2 regions of the Vogesella sp. XCS3 genome follow, and region 2 is predicted to be linked to the other one. Evidence: predicted binding sites of a transcription regulator. Region 2 holds the regulator's gene; the other holds the start of a gene.

Region 1 (8,655 bases), 1.5 Mb from region 2:
GTTCGCGAAGGGGGTTTTTGTATTCCGCGTGCCGGAGTGTGCTTTTCCTGTTTTCTACAGATTGGTTTTTTGATATTTCTCTTTTTATTCATTGACTTATGCAACTTTTGTGGAAAGTGGTGGGTCAAAGGTGCTAGAATTGCACGTTATTTGATCAACAAGCCTGTTTAAGGAATGAATGCCTCATGATGACCCTTTACTCTGGTAGTACTTGTCCTTTCAGCCAACGCTGTCGCATCGTGTTGTTCGAGAAGGGCATGGACTTCGAGATCATTGATGTGGATATTCACAACAAGCCTGAAGATCTGGCCGTGATGAACCCGTATAACGAGGTTCCGGTGCTGGTAGAACGCGACCTGATTCTTCATGAATCCAATATCATCAACGAATACATCGACGAGCGTTTCCCGCACCCGCAGCTAATGCCGGCAGACCCGGTGATGCGCGCGCGTGCCCGTTTGTTCCTGTTCCGTTTCGAGCAAGAGCTGTTTGTGCACGTAAAAACGCTGGAAAACGGTGCTAGCGGCAAAGAAGCCAATAAAGCCCGCGAAGCTATTCGTGATGGCCTGGTAACCATCGCGCCGATTTTCGCCAAGCAGAAGTTCATGCTGGGTGACGAATTCTCCATGATCGACGTTGCCATTGCGCCACTGATGTGGCGTCTGGAGCACTATGGTGTTGACCTGGGTAAAAACGCAGCGCCTATCCTGAAATACGCCGAGCGCCTGTTCCAGCGCCAGTCGTTTATCGACTCGCTGACGCCTGCAGAAAAGGCCATGCGCAAGTAATAGCATTACCAGGCAGGCCGGCTAGGCTTTATGGCAGGGTTGCTGCCGTAGAGCTGGCTGGCCTGTTTTCATATTGCCAGCAGAGGAATTCCCCATGACAGCCAGTACCAGGCCTTATCTGATTCGTGCCATTCATCAGTGGTGCACCGATCAGGGGCAGACACCTTATATGGTGGTGTGGGTCGACGAGAATGTGCAGGTGCCGATGGAGTTTGTGAAGAACAACGAGATCGTGCTCAATGTTGGCTACGGTGCTACGCAGGGCTTGAGTATCGAAAATGACTGGATTTCGTTTTCGGCGCGCTTTGGTGGTATCTCGCGTGAAATCTGGGTGCCTGTCGGTAATGTGCTGTCCATCTTTTCACGCGACTCTGGTGAAGGTATGGGCTTTGAGCTGGAGAAGCTCGCAGACACGGCGGTGCGCCCATCTGTCGCTGCCGAGGTGACCGCTACCCCGGCCGAGCCTGCTACCGATGCTGCGCCGCAAGGGGCGAAGGTCATCACGTTTCCAGGGCGTCGCAGCTAAACAGTGCGCCCATGAAAAAACCGCCCGGTAAGCCCGGGCGGTTTTATTTTGCGGCCAAGTTCGACGCTTGGCCAGGCTGCTTATTCTACGCGCTCGCCATGGAGTACTACGTCCAGGCCTTCGCGCTCTTCTTCTTCGCTCACACGCAGACCCATCACCATATCCAGCAGTTTCAGCAGGATAAAGGTCACGATGGCGCAATACACTACGGTAGCGCCTACACCTACCGCCTGGGTCATCAGATTGCCTTCCACACCACCAATTTCTTTTACTGCAAAGATACCGGTCAACAGTGCGCCGATGATGCCGCCTACGCCGTGTACACCAAAAGCATCCAGTGAGTCGTCGTACTTCAGCATGTGTTTCAGCGAGGTTGCGCTCCAGTAGCACACGGCACCAGAGATCAAGCCAATTGCCAGTGCACCTTTGGCATCGACAAAACCCGCTGCCGGGGTAATGGCTACCAAGCCTGCAACAGCACCGGACACAATACCCAGCACCGAGGGCTTGCCTTTGGCGATCCACTCGGCTGCCATCCACGACAGGGCGGCCATGCCGGTAGCAACTTGGGTCACGACCATGGCCATGGCGGCGCGGCCATCAGCGGCTACAGCGGAGCCGGCGTTGAAGCCGAACCAGCCAACCCACAGCATGGATGCGCCCACCAGCGTCAGTACCAGGTTATGCGGGGGCATGGCTTCGCGGCCAAAACCGACGCGTTTACCCAGAACCAGCGCGGCTACCAGGCCGGCAATACCCGCGTTGATATGGACAACCGTACCACCAGCAAAGTCCAGTACGCCGTGGTCAAACATCCAGCCGCCGGGTGCCCATACCCAGTGCGCTACCGGTACATAAACCAGCAGAGACCACAGCGCCATGAAGACCAGCATGGTGGAAAACTTCATGCGTTCGGCAAAGGCACCGGTAATGAGTGCTGGCGTGATAATGGCAAAGGTCATCTGGAAGATCATGAATACGGCTTCCGGGATGGTGCCAGCCAGTGGGTGTACGGTCAGCTTGCCTTCATCTTTCAGGTACAGCATACCGTCCAGCAGGATGCGATCCAGGCCGCCAATCAGGCTGTTGCCCGGGGTGAATGCCAAGCTGTAGCCCACCACGGTCCACAACACGGTAATCAGCGCGCAGATAGCAAAGCTCTGCATCAGGGTGGCCAGCACGTTTTTCTTGCGGACCATGCCGGCGTAGAAGAGTGCCAGGCCAGGGATGGTCATGAACAGAACCAGCGCGGTGGAGGTCATCATCCAGGCGGTATCACCCGCGCTGATGACTTTGGTTTCCACTAGGGTTGGCGCGCCATCGGCCAGCGCCGGAAAAGCTGTACACAGTGCGCCGAGTGCTGCTAGCGAGAGTAGTTTCTTGCTCATTTTATTGTCCTTTCAGCAGAGGCTTAAACGGCGTCGGCGCCAGTTTCACCGGTACGGATACGAACCACTTGCTCCAGATCGTAGACGAAGATCTTGCCATCACCGATTTTGCCGGTACGGGCGGCTGTTTCGATGGCTTCAACTACTTGATCCAGCTGCTCGTTACTAATGGCAATTTCCAGTTTGACCTTCGGTAGAAAGTCCACGACATATTCTGCGCCACGGTATAACTCTGTGTGGCCTTTCTGGCGGCCAAAACCTTTCACTTCGGTAACGGTAATACCTTGCACGCCGATGGCGGAAAGGGCTTCACGGACTTCGTCAAGCTTGAAGGGCTTGATAATGGCGCTGACCAGTTTCATGTTGGCTCCTTGGTGCTCAGTAATGAGTGAGTGTGACAAATCTGCCTATGCATGAACTGTGCCAGAGTTGTATTTTCTTTATATTTCAATCAATTGCAGCAATTTCCATTTCTGTATTCGATACGTTCTTGCTATGTTGCACGCTTTAAGATGGGCTTGCTCGGTAATGGTGCGTCTGCGCTTATGCAGGGGAGGGCACTTTTTGCTAAACTGCCCTGCATTCATCATGCCAAAGTCAAGGCGTCATCATGCTCAGTCAGAAACTGTTCGACGAAATCAGCAATAAAATCTCCGAAACCATCGCTGCCAGCCCGGCTAAAGATCTGGAAAAGAACGTGAAAGCCATGATGGCTGCAACGTTCAGCCGTATGGATCTGGTGACGCGTGAAGAGTTTGATATCCAGCAGGAAGTGCTGGCGCAAACCCGGGCTCAGCTGACCGAGCTGGAGCTCCGTCTGGTGCAGCTCGAAACGCAAAGCGCCACGCCGGCCAGTACGGATGCGCAGGCTGACCCTAGCTAGATCTGTATGTCGCTCGCGGTCTGCTTGAGCCGCGCGCTTGCCGGCATCAGTGCACCCGAGGTGGCGGTCGAAGTGCACCTGGCTAACGGCCTGCCCGCCTTTACCCTGGTAGGGTTGCCGGATACCGAGGTAAAGGAAAGTCGCGAACGGGTGCGCGCTGCGATCATCCAGTCCGGTTTTGATTTTCCGGCCCGTCGCATTACGGTGAATCTGGCGCCTGCCGACTTACCGAAAGAGTCGGGCCGTTTTGATTTACCCATTGCTGTGGCATTGTTGGCCGCAGATGGCCAGCTGCCACTAGATGTGTTGTCCGGCTACGAATTGGCCGGTGAGCTTGGTTTGGGCGGGGAGCTCAGGCCTGTTCGTGGTGCATTGGCCATGGTGGCGGCGGCACGTAGTAGTGGCAGGCGCTTTATCCTGCCCAGAAGTAGTGCAATAGAGGCGTCCTTGGTGCAGGGGGTCGAGATCTATGCTGCGGATAGCTTGGTAGAAGTTTGTGCACATCTATCAGGCATCAGCCTGCTGGAACGCACCGTTTATCCCGAGGGATGGCAAGGCCAGGTGGTTTATCCCGATCTGGACGAGGTGAAAGGTCAGGGCTTGCCCAAGCTGGCATTGGAAGTGGCCGCTGCCGGTGGGCATAGCCTGTTGATGCAGGGCCCTCCGGGTACGGGGAAGTCCATGTTGGCCGCACGCTTGCCCGGCATTTTGCCGGCAATGAGCCAAGATGAGGCGCTAGAGAGTGCTGCTGTGCAGTCTTTGGGCAGCCAAGGCTTTGATGTGCGTTTATGGTGCGTTAGGCCCTATCGGCACCCGCATCACACCGCTTCCGCGGTGGCGTTGGTGGGCGGCGGGTCAGATCCGCGCCCGGGCGAGATCACGCTGGCGCATCATGGCGTACTGTTTCTGGATGAATTGCCCGAGTTTGACCGCAAAGTGCTGGAGGTCTTACGGGAACCTCTTGAGACTGGAGAGATTCATATATCCCGTGCCGCGCGTCAGGTGTGTTATCCGGCCAGGTTCCAGCTGTTGGCCGCCATGAACCCTTGCCCTTGTGGCTACCTGGGGCATGCGCGTCGCACTTGCCGCTGTACGCCGGAGCAGGTTTTGCGCTATCGGGGTAAACTGTCGGGTCCGTTGCTGGACAGGTTTGATTTGATGGTAGAAGTCGGGTCGCTCTCGCTTGACGAGTTGCAGACGTTACCCGCTGGCGAGTCTAGCGCGCGGGTGCGTGAGCGGGTAGATGCCGCCCGGCAGTGTCAGTGGCAGCGTCAGGGCAAGAGCAATGCCAGTTTGCAAGCTGCCGAGCTCGCTTTGCACTGTGCCTTGTCGCCAGTCTTGCAGCAGCAGCTCAATCAGCTACTGGAAAAACTGGATTTGTCAGCCCGTGCGTATCACCGCGTATTGCGTGTGGCGCGCACACTGGCCGATCTGGCGGGAAGCCAGGAAGTGTCACGCCAGCATATCCTGCAGGCGGTACAGTTCCGGCGAGGGTTGGCCGGCTTTGCCGCGGGCAAGTAAACAGCATGGCAAGATTAAAATTAATATAGTGGGCTTATGAGTAACAGAGATTTGAAGCATACCTCCCGAGCAGGGGGGCGTAGTGCGCCAGCTGGCAAGAGTAGTGGTGGTTTGATGACTGGCGTGCTGGTAGGGCTAATTGTCGGTGTGGGTATTGCCGTAGGCATGACCATGTACCTGAATCGTGCCTCTACGCCTTTCAGTAATCTCGAAAAGATGCAGGGCAAAGAGGAAGCCTCTTTGCCTGCTGCCGAGCTGCTTGAGCCGGGTGCCAAGCTTGCCACTACGGCTGCACCGGTACCTGTGCCCGCGCCGGTAGCGGTGCCGGCTGTGGTGCCGGCCTCGGCACCTGTTGCTGCGGTACCAGCAAAGCCAGCGCCGGCGGATGCGGACGGGCAGCGCTTTGATTTCTACAAGATTCTTCCTGGTCAGCAGGAAGCTATCCAGCAGGATGGCAAGCCGGCAGATGCGGCGCAGCCCCCAGCGCTGCCACGCCTGTTCTTGCAGGCCGGCGCTTTCCAGTCGGAAAGCGATGCAGACAATATGAAAGCCAAGCTGGCATTGATGGGGGTGGAAGCCAAGATCCAGTCGCTTAACCTGCCCGAAAAAGGCTTGGTACACCGTGTGCGTATCGGGCCATTCGAGCGTCAGGAAGATGTCGATGCATTGAAGGCCCGCCTGCGTCAGGAAGGTGTTGACGCGTCGCTTGTAAAATTACCTGCTAAATAAGACGAAAGATCTGTCATGAAGAAGTGGTTGCTTGCCCTGATGTTTACCCTTACCGGCTTTGCCCATGCCGCGATTGTGGAAGGTAAAGACTACACGGTTCTGCCCAAGCCCCAACCGGTGGCGACGCCTGGCAAAGTGGAGGTGATCGAGTTCTTCTCTTATCACTGCGTACATTGCTTCCATCTGGAGCCGGTATTGGCGCCTTGGGCCAAAAAGCTGCCTGCCAATGTAAGCTTCCGTCGTGAGCAGATTGTCTGGGGTGCGCAGATGGAGCCGCTGGCCCGTCTGTTTGCTACCTTTAATGCCACCAAGACCCTGGACAAGCTGCATGCCCCGGCACTGAAGGCCATGGTAGAGCAAAAGATCAACCTGGCTGACGAAGCTGCACTGGGCAAGTGGCTGGCAACACAGCCTGGCGTGAACGTCACGGCCTTCATGCAGACGTATAAATCTTTTGGTATCAATGCCCAGGTTGGCCGCGCTAGTAAAATGACCCGCGACTATGCTATCCAGGGTACCCCTACCATTGTCGTGGCCGGCAAGTACGCTACCATGGCAGCCGAGCCTGCCCGCCTGTTGCAGGTTGTTGATGAGCTGATCATCAAGGCGCGCGGCAAGTAAGCTGCGGTGACATAGCAGGCCGCCCCGTGATGGGCGGCCTGTTTTCTTTACTTAAGTACAAAAGGTTCTCTGTGGATTTTCTATTGCTCGCCAAGGCGCTGCTCTTGGGTATTGTCGAGGGGATGACCGAGTTTCTGCCGGTATCCAGTACAGGCCACCTGATTGTGGTCGGGGATCTGATCAACTTCCAGAACGAAGGCAAAGTCTTCGAGATTGCTATCCAGTTTGGTGCCATTCTGGCGGTGCTGTTCCAGTACCGGGAACGTTTTGTCTCGCTCGCCACCGGCATTACCCATGATGCCAAGGCGCAGCGTTTTGCGGCCAACTTGCTGATTGCTTTTCTGCCTGCGGCGGTAATCGGGCTGCTGTTTATCAAGCAGATCAAGGCGCATCTGTTTAACCCGATCAGCGTCGCCACCGCACTGATCATCGGTGGCTTGGTGATTCTTTTTGCCGAGCGTCGTCAGCAGGTAGCGCGTATCCATACGGTGGATGATATTCGCGGCCGCGATGCCTTGAAGGTGGGGCTGGCGCAAGTGATTGCCATGATCCCGGGTACTTCCCGTTCCGGTGCTACCATCATCGGCGGCATGTTCTTTGGACTGGATCGCAAAGTAGCTGCCGAGTTTTCCTTCTTTCTGGCTGTGCCGACCATGTTTGCCGCGACTGTGTACGACCTGTACAAGCACCGCGACCTGCTATCGATGGCCGACTTCCCCATGTTTGCCGTCGGCTTTGTGGCGGCCTTCCTGAGTGCCTTGCTGGCAGTGCGTACCTTGGTCAAGTTTGTGGCCAACCATACCTATGAGATTTTTGCCTGGTATCGCATTGTGTTTGGTTTGGTGATTCTGGCGACATGGTATTTTGGCTTGGTGGCCTGGCACGTATAAAAAGGCTTGACGTTATTATAGGGATCGTCTATTATGCGTTCTCTCTGTCGCGGGATGGAGCAGTCTGGTAGCTCGTCGGGCTCATAACCCGAAGGTCGTAGGTTCAAATCCTGCTCCCGCAACCAAGTTTCAAAAAAAGCCGTTAATCCTTGATTAACGGCTTTTTTCATGCGCGCGCGACTCTGTGCACTGTCGATGTAAAAGCAAAACCCCTTTCATATTGAAAGGGGTTTTGTGTTTTGGTGGCTACCACGACATGCGCGGCAGCCAGGGGCATCAGATGCGGCGAGCCAGCTCTTCTGCCTTACCCAGGTAGCTATCCGGGCTCAGCGCCAGCAGGCGTACTTTCTCTGCCTCTGGAATCTCCAGGCCTTTGATGAATGCTGCCAAGGTGTCACGGGTGACACCGTCTTTGCCACGGGTCAGCTCTTTCAGCTGCTCGTACGGGTTAGGTACGCCGTAACGGCGCATCACGGTCTGGATCGGTTCGGCCAGTAGCTCCCAGGTGGCGTCCAGGTCGGATGTCAGCATGGCCGGGTTGATTTCCAGCTTGTTCAGGCCTTTCATCAGTGCCTTGAAGCCCAGCAGGGTGTAACCAAAGCCCACGCCCATATTGCGCAATACGGTGGAGTCGGTCAGGTCACGCTGCCAGCGGGACACCGGCAGCTTTTCTGCCAGATGCTGCAGGATGGCGTTGGCCAGGCCGAAGTTGCCTTCCGAGTTTTCGAAGTCGATCGGGTTCACCTTGTGCGGCATAGTGGAGCTGCCCACTTCGTCTTTTTTTACCTTCTGCTTGAAGTAACCCAGCGAGATATAGCCCCAGATGTCGCGGTCCAGGTCGATCAGGATGGTATTCACGCGGCTCAGGGTCTGGTACAGCTCGGCCATGTAGTCGTGCGGCTCGATCTGGATGGTGTACGGGTTGAAGGTGAGACCCAGGCCGCTGACAAAACGGCCTGCCAGGCTTTCCCAGTCGACGTTCGGGTAGGCCACGATGTGGGCGTTGTAGTTGCCCACGGCGCCGTTGATTTTGCCCAGCAGTTCCTGTTTTACCAGCTGCTCGCGCTGGCGCTTCAGGCGGTAAACCACGTTGGCCAGCTCTTTACCCATGGTGGACGGGGTGGCAGGTTGGCCGTGGGTGCGGCACATCATCGGTACGGCAGCCTGGTCGTGTGCCAGCTGGCTCAGCTTGGTGATCACCTCGTCCAGCGCCGGCAGCATCACGGTATTGCGCGCGGTTTTCAGCATCAGGGCGTGGCTGAGGTTGTTGATATCTTCCGAGGTGCAAGCGAAGTGGATGAACTCGCTG
Region 2 (8,655 bases):
TTTGAGTGCATCATTGGCGCGGTGCCCCATTACCCGCGCCAGACCAAACACCACCAAGAGCTTGACCGGCAGCAGCAATACCAGCATCAGCAATACGGCACCGGACTGCTCGAACAGCACGCCCACATCCAGCCTCATCCCCACGGTAATAAAGAAGAAGCCCAGCAAAATGTCGCGGAACGGCTTGATGTCCTCTTCCACCTGGAAACGGTACTCGGTTTCCGAAATCAGCATGCCGGCCACAAATGCGCCCAGCGCCAGCGACAAACCCGCCTGCTGGGTAATGAAGGCCACACCCAGGGTGATAAGCAGCACGTTAATCATGAACAGCTCGCTGGAACGCTGGCGCGCTACCAGGTGAAACCACGGCCGCATCAGGCGCTGGCCAAACACCAGCAGCAAACTCAGCACCAGCAGCACCTTCACCGCCGCCATGCCCAAGTCTGCCGCTAGGTGGTCCGAGTTGGCCGCAAAAGCAGGCAGCAGGATCAGCAAGGGCACGACGGCAATATCCTGGAACAGCAGCGTGCCCATGGCCAGCTGGCCATGCGGCTGCGCCAGCTCGAGGCGCTCGGCCAACAGCTTGCTGACTATGGCGGTAGACGACATGGTCAGCGCGGCGCCAATGGCAAAGCCGGCCAGCGTACTGCCAGTGAGCCAGCCGACAGCACCGGTTATCAGCAACAGGGTTACCACCACCTGCGCCAGCCCCACCCCGAACACCAGATGCTTCATGGCCTTGAGCTTGGCCAGAGAGAACTCCAGGCCAATGGAGAACATCATGAAGACAATGCCGATTTCACCCAGAAACTCGGTTTCCGGGCCTTCCGGTATCAGGTGCATCACGCCGGGGCCGGCCAGAAAGCCCACCACCAGATAGCCCAGCATGGGCGGTACGCGCAAGCTACGGCAGGCGGTAACCGCCAGAACGGCTACCAGCAACACCACTACTATGGGAAACAGGGAATGCATCGTGGGGGAGTGCTCCTCGCGACAAAAAACAGGCCAAGCAAAACTTGCACCCGCCAGGTAAGGTCGAACGATTATAAGCTGATATAATTGGTGACTATGGATATTGAGCAAAAACAACAGCAGCTGGCGCTGGCGCGCGAGGTGCTACACATCGAAGCGGATGCCATCGTCAGCATGGCACAGCGCCTGGGCGACGCCTTCCTGGCCGCCATCGACCTGGTACTGGCCTGCCCGGGCCGGGTGATCGTCACCGGCATCGGCAAGTCCGGCCATATTGGCCGCAAGATCGCCGCCACGCTGGCCAGTACAGGCACGCCGTCTTTCTTCATGCACCCTGCCGAAGCCGCCCATGGCGATTTGGGCATGGTCACCACGCGTGATGTCATTCTGGCGCTGTCCAACTCGGGCGAAAGCGACGAAATCATCGCCCTGCTGCCTGCGCTCAAACGCAAGGGGATCGCCATCATTGCCATGACCGGCCGCCCACAATCTACCTTGGCGCAAGAAGCCAATGTGCATCTGGACGTGGCGGTAGACAAGGAAGCCTGTACCCTGGGCCTGGCACCCACTACCAGCACCACCGCGGCACTGGCTATGGGCGATGCCCTGGCGGTAACCCTGCTGGACGCACGCGATTTCAAACCGGAAGACTTTGCCCTGTCCCACCCCGGTGGCAGCCTGGGCCGCCGCCTGCTGGTACACATCAGCGACGTGATGCACAGTGGCGATGCCCTGCCGGTGGTACACAGTGGCGCGTCGTTGAAAGACGCCCTGCTGGAAATGACCCGCAAAGGCCTGGGCATGACGGCGGTACTGGACAAAGACGGCCGCCTGGCGGGCATCTTTACCGATGGCGACTTGCGGCGTACGCTGGATCATTCGCTGGACCTGGCCGGCCTCACCATCGACGACGTCATGGGCAAGCAGCCCCGCACCATTGCGGCCAACCTGCTGGCGGCCGAAGCAGCCAAGGAAATGGAGCTGCGCAAGATCAACGGCCTGCTGGTGGTAGACAGCAGCGGCGCGCTGATTGGCGCACTGAATATGCACGACCTGCTCAAGGCAGGCGTGGTGTAAGGATTACCATGCAAAAAATGACTGACCTGGCCAAACGCACCCGCCTGCTGATCCTGGACGTAGACGGCGTGCTCACCGACGGCCGCATTTTCATTACTGCCAGTGGCGAAGAATTCAAAGCTTTCAATACGCTGGATGGCCACGGCCTGAAAATGCTGCAAGCCACCGGCGTACAGCTGGCCATCATCACCGGCCGTGCCGCCCCCAGCGTGGCACACCGCGTACGCGGCCTGGGCATAGACCACTACTACGAAGGCGTGCACGACAAACGCACCGCCTTTGCCGACCTGCTGGCCAAAACCGGTATCGCCGCTGAAGACTGCGCCTATATCGGCGACGACGTGATCGACCTGCCGGTAATGAGCCGCGTCGGGTTGGCCGTTGCCGTACCGGATGCGCCCAGTTTTGTCCGCCAGCACGCCCACTTTGTCACAGGCAACCGTGGTGGCCGTGGCGCCGTGCGCGAGCTGTGCGAGCTCATCATGCAAGCCCAGGGCAACTTTGACCGCGTCATGGCCAGCTACCTCGAATGAACCGTGCCGCCAAACTGTTTCCCCTTGGGCTGATGCTGGCTCTGGGCCTGCTGTCGTTCTGGCTGAATGTGCTCACGCAATGGCGCTCGCCCGAACAACACCAACTCGACCCGTCGCAGCCCGAGTACACCATTGAGCAGCTCAAGATCACCCGCTTTGACGAGCAAGGCGTACCTGTGCAACGCCTGAACGCCAGCAAAATGTGGAAGCTACCGCAAACCGAGCTGGTGTACATGCAGCAACCCGACCTGAAACAGTTCCGCCAGGGGCTACTGGACTACACCCTGCGCTCTGACCAGGGGCGATACGCCCGCAGTACCGGCCTGGGGCAGTTTGATGGCCATGTGAACGTGCTGCGCCAGCCGTACGGCCAACAGGCCGCTGTTCATTTGCAAACGCCGTCACTGCTGGTCAATAGCCAAAGCGGCATTCTCAGCAACCGGGCGCCCGTGACGATCGACGATGGCCAGTCGCGCATCAATGCTGTTGGCTTTTACTACAATCACCCGGCCGGGCAGCTGAAACTGCTATCTCAAGTAAGGATTTCCTATGCGCCATAGCCTGATGCTGTTGCTGGCACTCGGCACCGTATGCAACCCGGTATTTGCCGAAAAAGCCGACAGCAGCAAACCTATCGAAGTCAATGCCGACAGCGCATCACTCGATCAAAAGCAAGGTATCAATGTATTTGAGGGCAATGTCATCATTACCCAGGGTACGCTGAACCTGCGCGCGCAAAAAACCGTCGCCACACAAGATGCCAGTGGCCGCCAGAAACTGCTGGCAACCGGCAGCCCGGTGTACTTCCGCCAGAAACTGGACGGCAAGAACGAATTCGTGGACGGCAACGCCAGCCGCGTGGACTACGACTCGGCCAACAACACCGTCATTCTTACCGGTAAAGCCCAGGTCAAGCGTGGCAAGGATATCGTGAACGGCGAACAGATCAGCTACAACACCGTCACCGAGATCTACCAGGTCAAAGGCCAGAGTGCCAGCAATGGCAGCGGCCGTGTCACCATCATCCTTCAGCCGCAGGAAAAACCATGAGCCAAAGCCGGCTGAGCATCCAGCACCTGAAAAAAACCTTCAAGAAGCGCACTGTGGTGCGGGATGTCTCGATGGACATCGCCAGCGGTGAAGTCATCGGTTTGCTAGGCCCCAACGGCGCGGGTAAAACCACCAGTTTCTACATGGTGGTAGGCCTGATCGCGGCCGAAGCTGGCCAAATCCTGCTGGACGGTGAAACCATCACGCACTTGCCCATCCATAAACGGGCACGCCTGGGCCTAGGCTACTTGCCGCAAGAGGCCTCTATCTTCCGCAAGATGACGGTAGAAGAGAACATCCAGGCAGTGCTCGAAGTAGCCGGCTTGTCGGGTGAAGCGCTGGATAACGAACTGCAGCTGCTACTGGACGACCTCAACATCGGCCACCTGCGCGAAACCAATGCCATGGCGCTGTCGGGCGGTGAACGCCGCCGCGTGGAAATTGCCCGTGTGCTGGCCACCAAGCCGCGTTTCATCCTGCTGGACGAGCCATTTGCCGGTGTTGACCCCATCGCGGTGATTGATATCCAGAAAATCATTTCTTTCCTGAAAGAGCGCGGCATCGGCGTACTGATTACCGACCACAATGTGCGTGAAACCCTGCGCATCTGCGACCGCGCCTATATTATTTCTGAAGGCCGCGTGCTGGCATCAGGCCTGCCGGACGAACTGGTTAACAACGAACAGGTTCGCCAGGTGTACCTGGGCGAGCATTTCCACCTGTAAGCGAAATGAAACAAACCCTCCAGCTCAAAGTCAGCCAGCAACTCACCCTGACACCGCAACTGCAGCAGTCCATCAAGCTACTGCAAATGTCCACGCTAGACCTGTCCAGCGAACTGGAGCGCTATCTGCTGGAAAACCCGCTGCTGGAGCGCAGCGACGGTAGCGACAGCCCGCCAGCAGAAGGCGATGCCCCCGCGCCCCAGGAAAGCAGCAACGACACCGCAGAAGATCGCCAACAAGACAGTATGGAGCTCACCGACTGGGGCAGCGGCAGCAGCGGTGGCAGCCGCGATGGGGACGACGAATTCGACCCTATCCTCAACGCCCCATGCCGCCCCACCCTGCGCGAGCACCTCACGGCACAGATGCGCGAAACCCAGCTGGGGCAACGGGATAGCGCGCTGCTGGCATTGCTGATTGACGAGCTGGACGACGACGGCTATCTGCAAACTCCGCTGGAAGACGTTGCCGCTGAACTACCGCTGGAGCTGGATGTCGAAGCAGAAGAACTGGAAACCCTGCGCAAGCTCATGATGCAATTTGAACCCATGGGCATAGGCAGCCGTGACCTGGGGGAATTTCTGGCACTGCAGCTGGGCAACCTGCCACCGCACACGCCGTCACTCCCGCTGGCGCGTCTGCTGGCCGGCGAGCACTTGGCGTTGCTGGGTAGCCGAGACTACACCAGGCTGAAGAAAATCCTGGGCGTGGGCGAGGCCGAATTACGCGCTGCGCATAGTCTTATTGCCACGCTGAGACCACGGCCAACCAGTGGTTTTGACCAGGGCGAGACACATTATGTCGCGCCGGATATCCATGTAGTGCGCCGTGGTGGCCGCTGGGTAGCCCAGCTGAATCGGGGCTCGCTGCCAAAACTTCAAGTAAATCAGCTGTATGCAAACATGCTGCAGCAGCGCGACAGTAGCCATAATCTTTCGGGCCAGTTACAAGAGGCCAGATGGCTGGTAAAAAACATTCAGCAACGGTTTGACACCATCCTGAAAGTGTCGGAATCTATAGTTGAGAGGCAGCAAGCGTTCTTTGAACTCGGTGAAGTGGCCATGCGCCCGTTGATCCTGCGAGACATTGCAGATGAGCTGGGTTTGCATGAATCCACCATTTCCAGGGTAACCACCCAGAAGTATCTGCTGTGCAGCCGCGGGCTGTTCGAGCTGAAATACTTTTTTGGTAATGCACTGGAAACGGATAGTGGCGGCGAATGCTCTGCCACCGCCATCAAGGCGCTGATACGCCAGATTATCGACAGCGAGGACGGCAAGAAACCGCTCTCCGACAGCGCCATCGCCGACAAGCTCACGGCACAAGGTATTCAGGTTGCCAGACGTACGGTTGCCAAGTATCGTGAAGCTATGCAGATTCCGCCAGTTAGCCTTCGCAAGGCCTTATAGAAGTGCCAAAACACCGGTGCGGCCAGCCCGACCGCACTGTTAACAGAAGGAGTCAGGGTATGAACCTCAAAATTACCGGTCTACACCTCGAAGTTACCCCATCGATTCGTGAGTACATCGAGAGCAAACTCGAACGCATCACCCGCCACGTAGATAATGTCATTGGCGTTAGCGTGACGCTGTCGGTTGATAAACTGGTACAAAAAGCGGAGGTCAATGTTCATCTGGCAGGCAAAGACATTCATGTCGAATCGGAAGAAGCCGATATGTACGCCGCCATCGACACACTGATGGATAAACTGGACCGTCAGGTACTGAAGTTCAAAGAAAAACAAGGCGAGCACCGGGTTAATGCCCAGCAGGTCGATGCCACCTTGTAAACCAGCACGATGAATAGAACGGGAGCCAGATGGCTCCCGTTTTTGTTTTCATGTCGCAATATGGTCATTTTTTTGCCTGTCTTGCCGATTTCCATGCTTCACCAGAGGGTAAACAGGGCAAAATGCGCATGCTCGGTCCGGGCCGCCAGATTCGCCAACCATACCGCATCATCTGCGTGAGCAGCCTGGATGTGCCGGGGCAGGCAGAACCCGGGCGCCAGACAATATGAGCGTGATACGCAGCGGCACTTATCCGACCCAGGCGGGTCTTACCCTGCCCTATTGCAAACAGCCGACTCGGCGTAGAATGGCCGACGGTTTTTTCCGGCAAATGTAAATCATGAGCTTGATTGGCAAGATTCTTCCGCAGCAGAACGTGCTGGCGGATGTAGATGTATCCAGCAAGAAACGCCTTTTCGAACAGGTAGGCCTGATGGTTGAAAACAGCCATGGCATCGCCCGTAGCGACATCTTCGACAGTCTGTTTGCCCGCGAAAAGCTGGGCTCTACCGGGCTGGGCCAGGGTGTAGCCATCCCGCATGGCCGGGTAAAAGGCCTGAAAGAGGCCACCGGCGTGTTTATACGCCTGGCCAGCCCTATTCCGTTCGACTCGCCAGACGGCAAGCCGGTCAACCTGCTGTTTGTCCTGCTAGTACCCGAGCAGGCTACCGACCTGCACCTGCAGGTGCTGTCCGAGCTGGCGCAGCTGTTTTCCAGCCGTAGCCTGCGCGAAAAAATGGCCAGCTGCGACGCGCTAACCCTGCACGAGTTGCTCACCGGAAACGCCACCCATGCCTAATATCAGTGTGCGCCGCCTGTACCAGGACAATCAGCACAAGCTGAGCCTGAGCTGGGTCGCCAGCCGCGCCGGCTCTGACAACCTGATCTCTAACGAAGAACAGCGGCCAACCCAGGCTCTGGTCGGCCACCTGAACTTTATCCACCCCAACCGGGTGCAAGTGCTGGGTCTGGCCGAGGTGGAGTACCTGAACAAGCTGGAACAAGCAGCAGCCCGCACCGCGCTGGACCAGCTGTTCCACAAGACCATGGCTGTGGTGATTGTCGCCAACGGCCAAGCCGTACCCAAACTGCTGCACGACTACTGCCAGACGCACAATGTGCCACTGATGAGCACGCCGCTGGAAAGCCCTTACCTGATGGACGTGCTGCGCATTTATCTGGCACGCGCGCTGGCGGTATCCACGGTGATGCATGGCGTGTTTCTGGATGTGCTGGAAATCGGCGTGCTGATCATGGGCGACTCGGCCATGGGTAAGAGCGAGCTGGCACTGGAGCTGATCTCGCGCGGCCACGGCCTGGTAGCCGATGATGCGGTAGAGCTTTACCGCATTGGCCCGGAAACGCTGGAAGGCCGCTGCCCACCGCTGCTGCGCGACTTTCTGGAAGTGCGCGGCCTGGGCATCCTGAACATTCGTACCATCTTTGGCGAAACCGCCGTGCGGCCCAAGAAAGTACTCAAGCTGATCATCCACCTGATGAAAGCCAACGACCAGGCCATGCAAGCGCTGGACCGCTTGAACATCCAGTCCGAGACCCAGGACATTCTGGGCGTGACGGTACGCAAGGTTGTGCTGCCCGTCGCAGCCGGCCGTAACCTAGCCGTACTGGTAGAAGCCGCCGTACGCAATTACATTTTGCAGTTGCGCGGCATAGACAGCACGCGCGAGTTCATCGACCGCCATACCAATCTGCTACGGGACCAGGAACATGCAGCTGATTCTGATTAGTGGCCTATCCGGCTCCGGCAAATCTGTTGCACTGCGCGTACTGGAAGACAGTGGCTACTACTGTGTGGACAACTTGCCGCCCACCATGCTGGCCGACGCCATTGCGCTGTACCACGAACACGGCCACAGCCAGATAGCCATCAGCGTAGACACGCGATCGGCACCAACCCTGGCCGCCCTGCCTAATGCCATCAAGGCGCTGCGGGCACTGGATATCGACGTCCGCCTGCTCTACCTGGAAGCCAGTACCGATATCTTGGTCAAGCGCTTTTCCGAGACACGGCGCCGCCACCCGCTGTCCAATGGCCACCTGACCGTAGAAGAATGCATCCGCCTGGAGCGCGAGATGCTCGAACATGTCGGCGAGCTTGGCCACCGTATCGACACCAGCCACTTGTCAGCCAATGCACTACGGGGCTATGTGAAGCTGCTGGCCGGCGCCGACGGCAGCCGCATGACGGTGGTGTTCGAATCTTTCGGCTTCAAGCACGGCATCCCGCTGGATGCCGACTTCGTGTTCGACGTGCGCTGCCTGCCTAACCCCTACTACGAAGAGGCTCTGCGGCCGCTTACCGGCCGCGACCAAGCCATCTGCGACTTCTTTGCCGGCGAGCCGGAAGTACAAGCCATGGAAGACGATATCCGCACTTTCCTGGCCACCTGGCTGCCACGCTTCAAACAGGACAACCGCAGCTACGTCACTATCGCCATCGGCTGTACCGGTGGCCAGCACCGCTCGGTTTATCTTACCGAACGGCTGG

Evidence for each region. Region 2 encodes sigma-54, which starts transcription at its own class of promoters, with help from an activator protein. Its sites were predicted from a motif close to CTGGCACGCTTCATGCTT; they were not measured.
Region 1: a site for sigma-54 is predicted at 3,112-3,129, ahead of glnK (P-II family nitrogen regulator). Genes of this name have one in related genera too.

What each region holds. Positions count from the first base shown of each region.
Region 1 covers NZ_CP085530.1:2,048,452-2,057,106, reverse strand. The annotation lists gene LCH97_RS09775 (glutathione S-transferase N-terminal domain-containing protein) at 186-788, shown strand; gene LCH97_RS09770 (ClpXP protease specificity-enhancing factor) at 883-1,314, shown strand; gene LCH97_RS09765 (ammonium transporter) at 1,395-2,702, opposite strand; gene glnK (P-II family nitrogen regulator) at 2,726-3,064, opposite strand; gene LCH97_RS09755 (accessory factor UbiK family protein) at 3,313-3,585, shown strand; gene LCH97_RS09750 (YifB family Mg chelatase-like AAA ATPase) at 3,592-5,106, shown strand; gene LCH97_RS09745 (SPOR domain-containing protein) at 5,221-5,835, shown strand; gene LCH97_RS09740 (thiol:disulfide interchange protein DsbA/DsbL) at 5,851-6,456, shown strand; gene LCH97_RS09735 (undecaprenyl-diphosphate phosphatase) at 6,528-7,346, shown strand; tRNA gene LCH97_RS09730 (tRNA-Met) at 7,395-7,471, shown strand; gene purB (adenylosuccinate lyase) at 7,623-8,655, opposite strand, start outside.
Region 2 covers NZ_CP085530.1:3,554,310-3,562,964, reverse strand. The annotation lists gene LCH97_RS17045 (cation:proton antiporter) at 1-972, opposite strand, end outside; gene LCH97_RS17040 (SIS domain-containing protein) at 1,075-2,049, shown strand; gene kdsC (3-deoxy-manno-octulosonate-8-phosphatase KdsC) at 2,058-2,582, shown strand; gene lptC (LPS export ABC transporter periplasmic protein LptC) at 2,579-3,142, shown strand; gene lptA (lipopolysaccharide transport periplasmic protein LptA) at 3,132-3,632, shown strand; gene lptB (LPS export ABC transporter ATP-binding protein) at 3,629-4,357, shown strand; gene LCH97_RS17015 (RNA polymerase factor sigma-54) at 4,363-5,766, shown strand; gene hpf (ribosome hibernation-promoting factor, HPF/YfiA family) at 5,826-6,146, shown strand; gene LCH97_RS17005 (hypothetical protein) at 6,176-6,376, shown strand; gene ptsN (PTS IIA-like nitrogen regulatory protein PtsN) at 6,487-6,945, shown strand; gene hprK (HPr(Ser) kinase/phosphatase) at 6,938-7,894, shown strand; gene rapZ (RNase adapter RapZ) at 7,875-8,655, shown strand, end outside.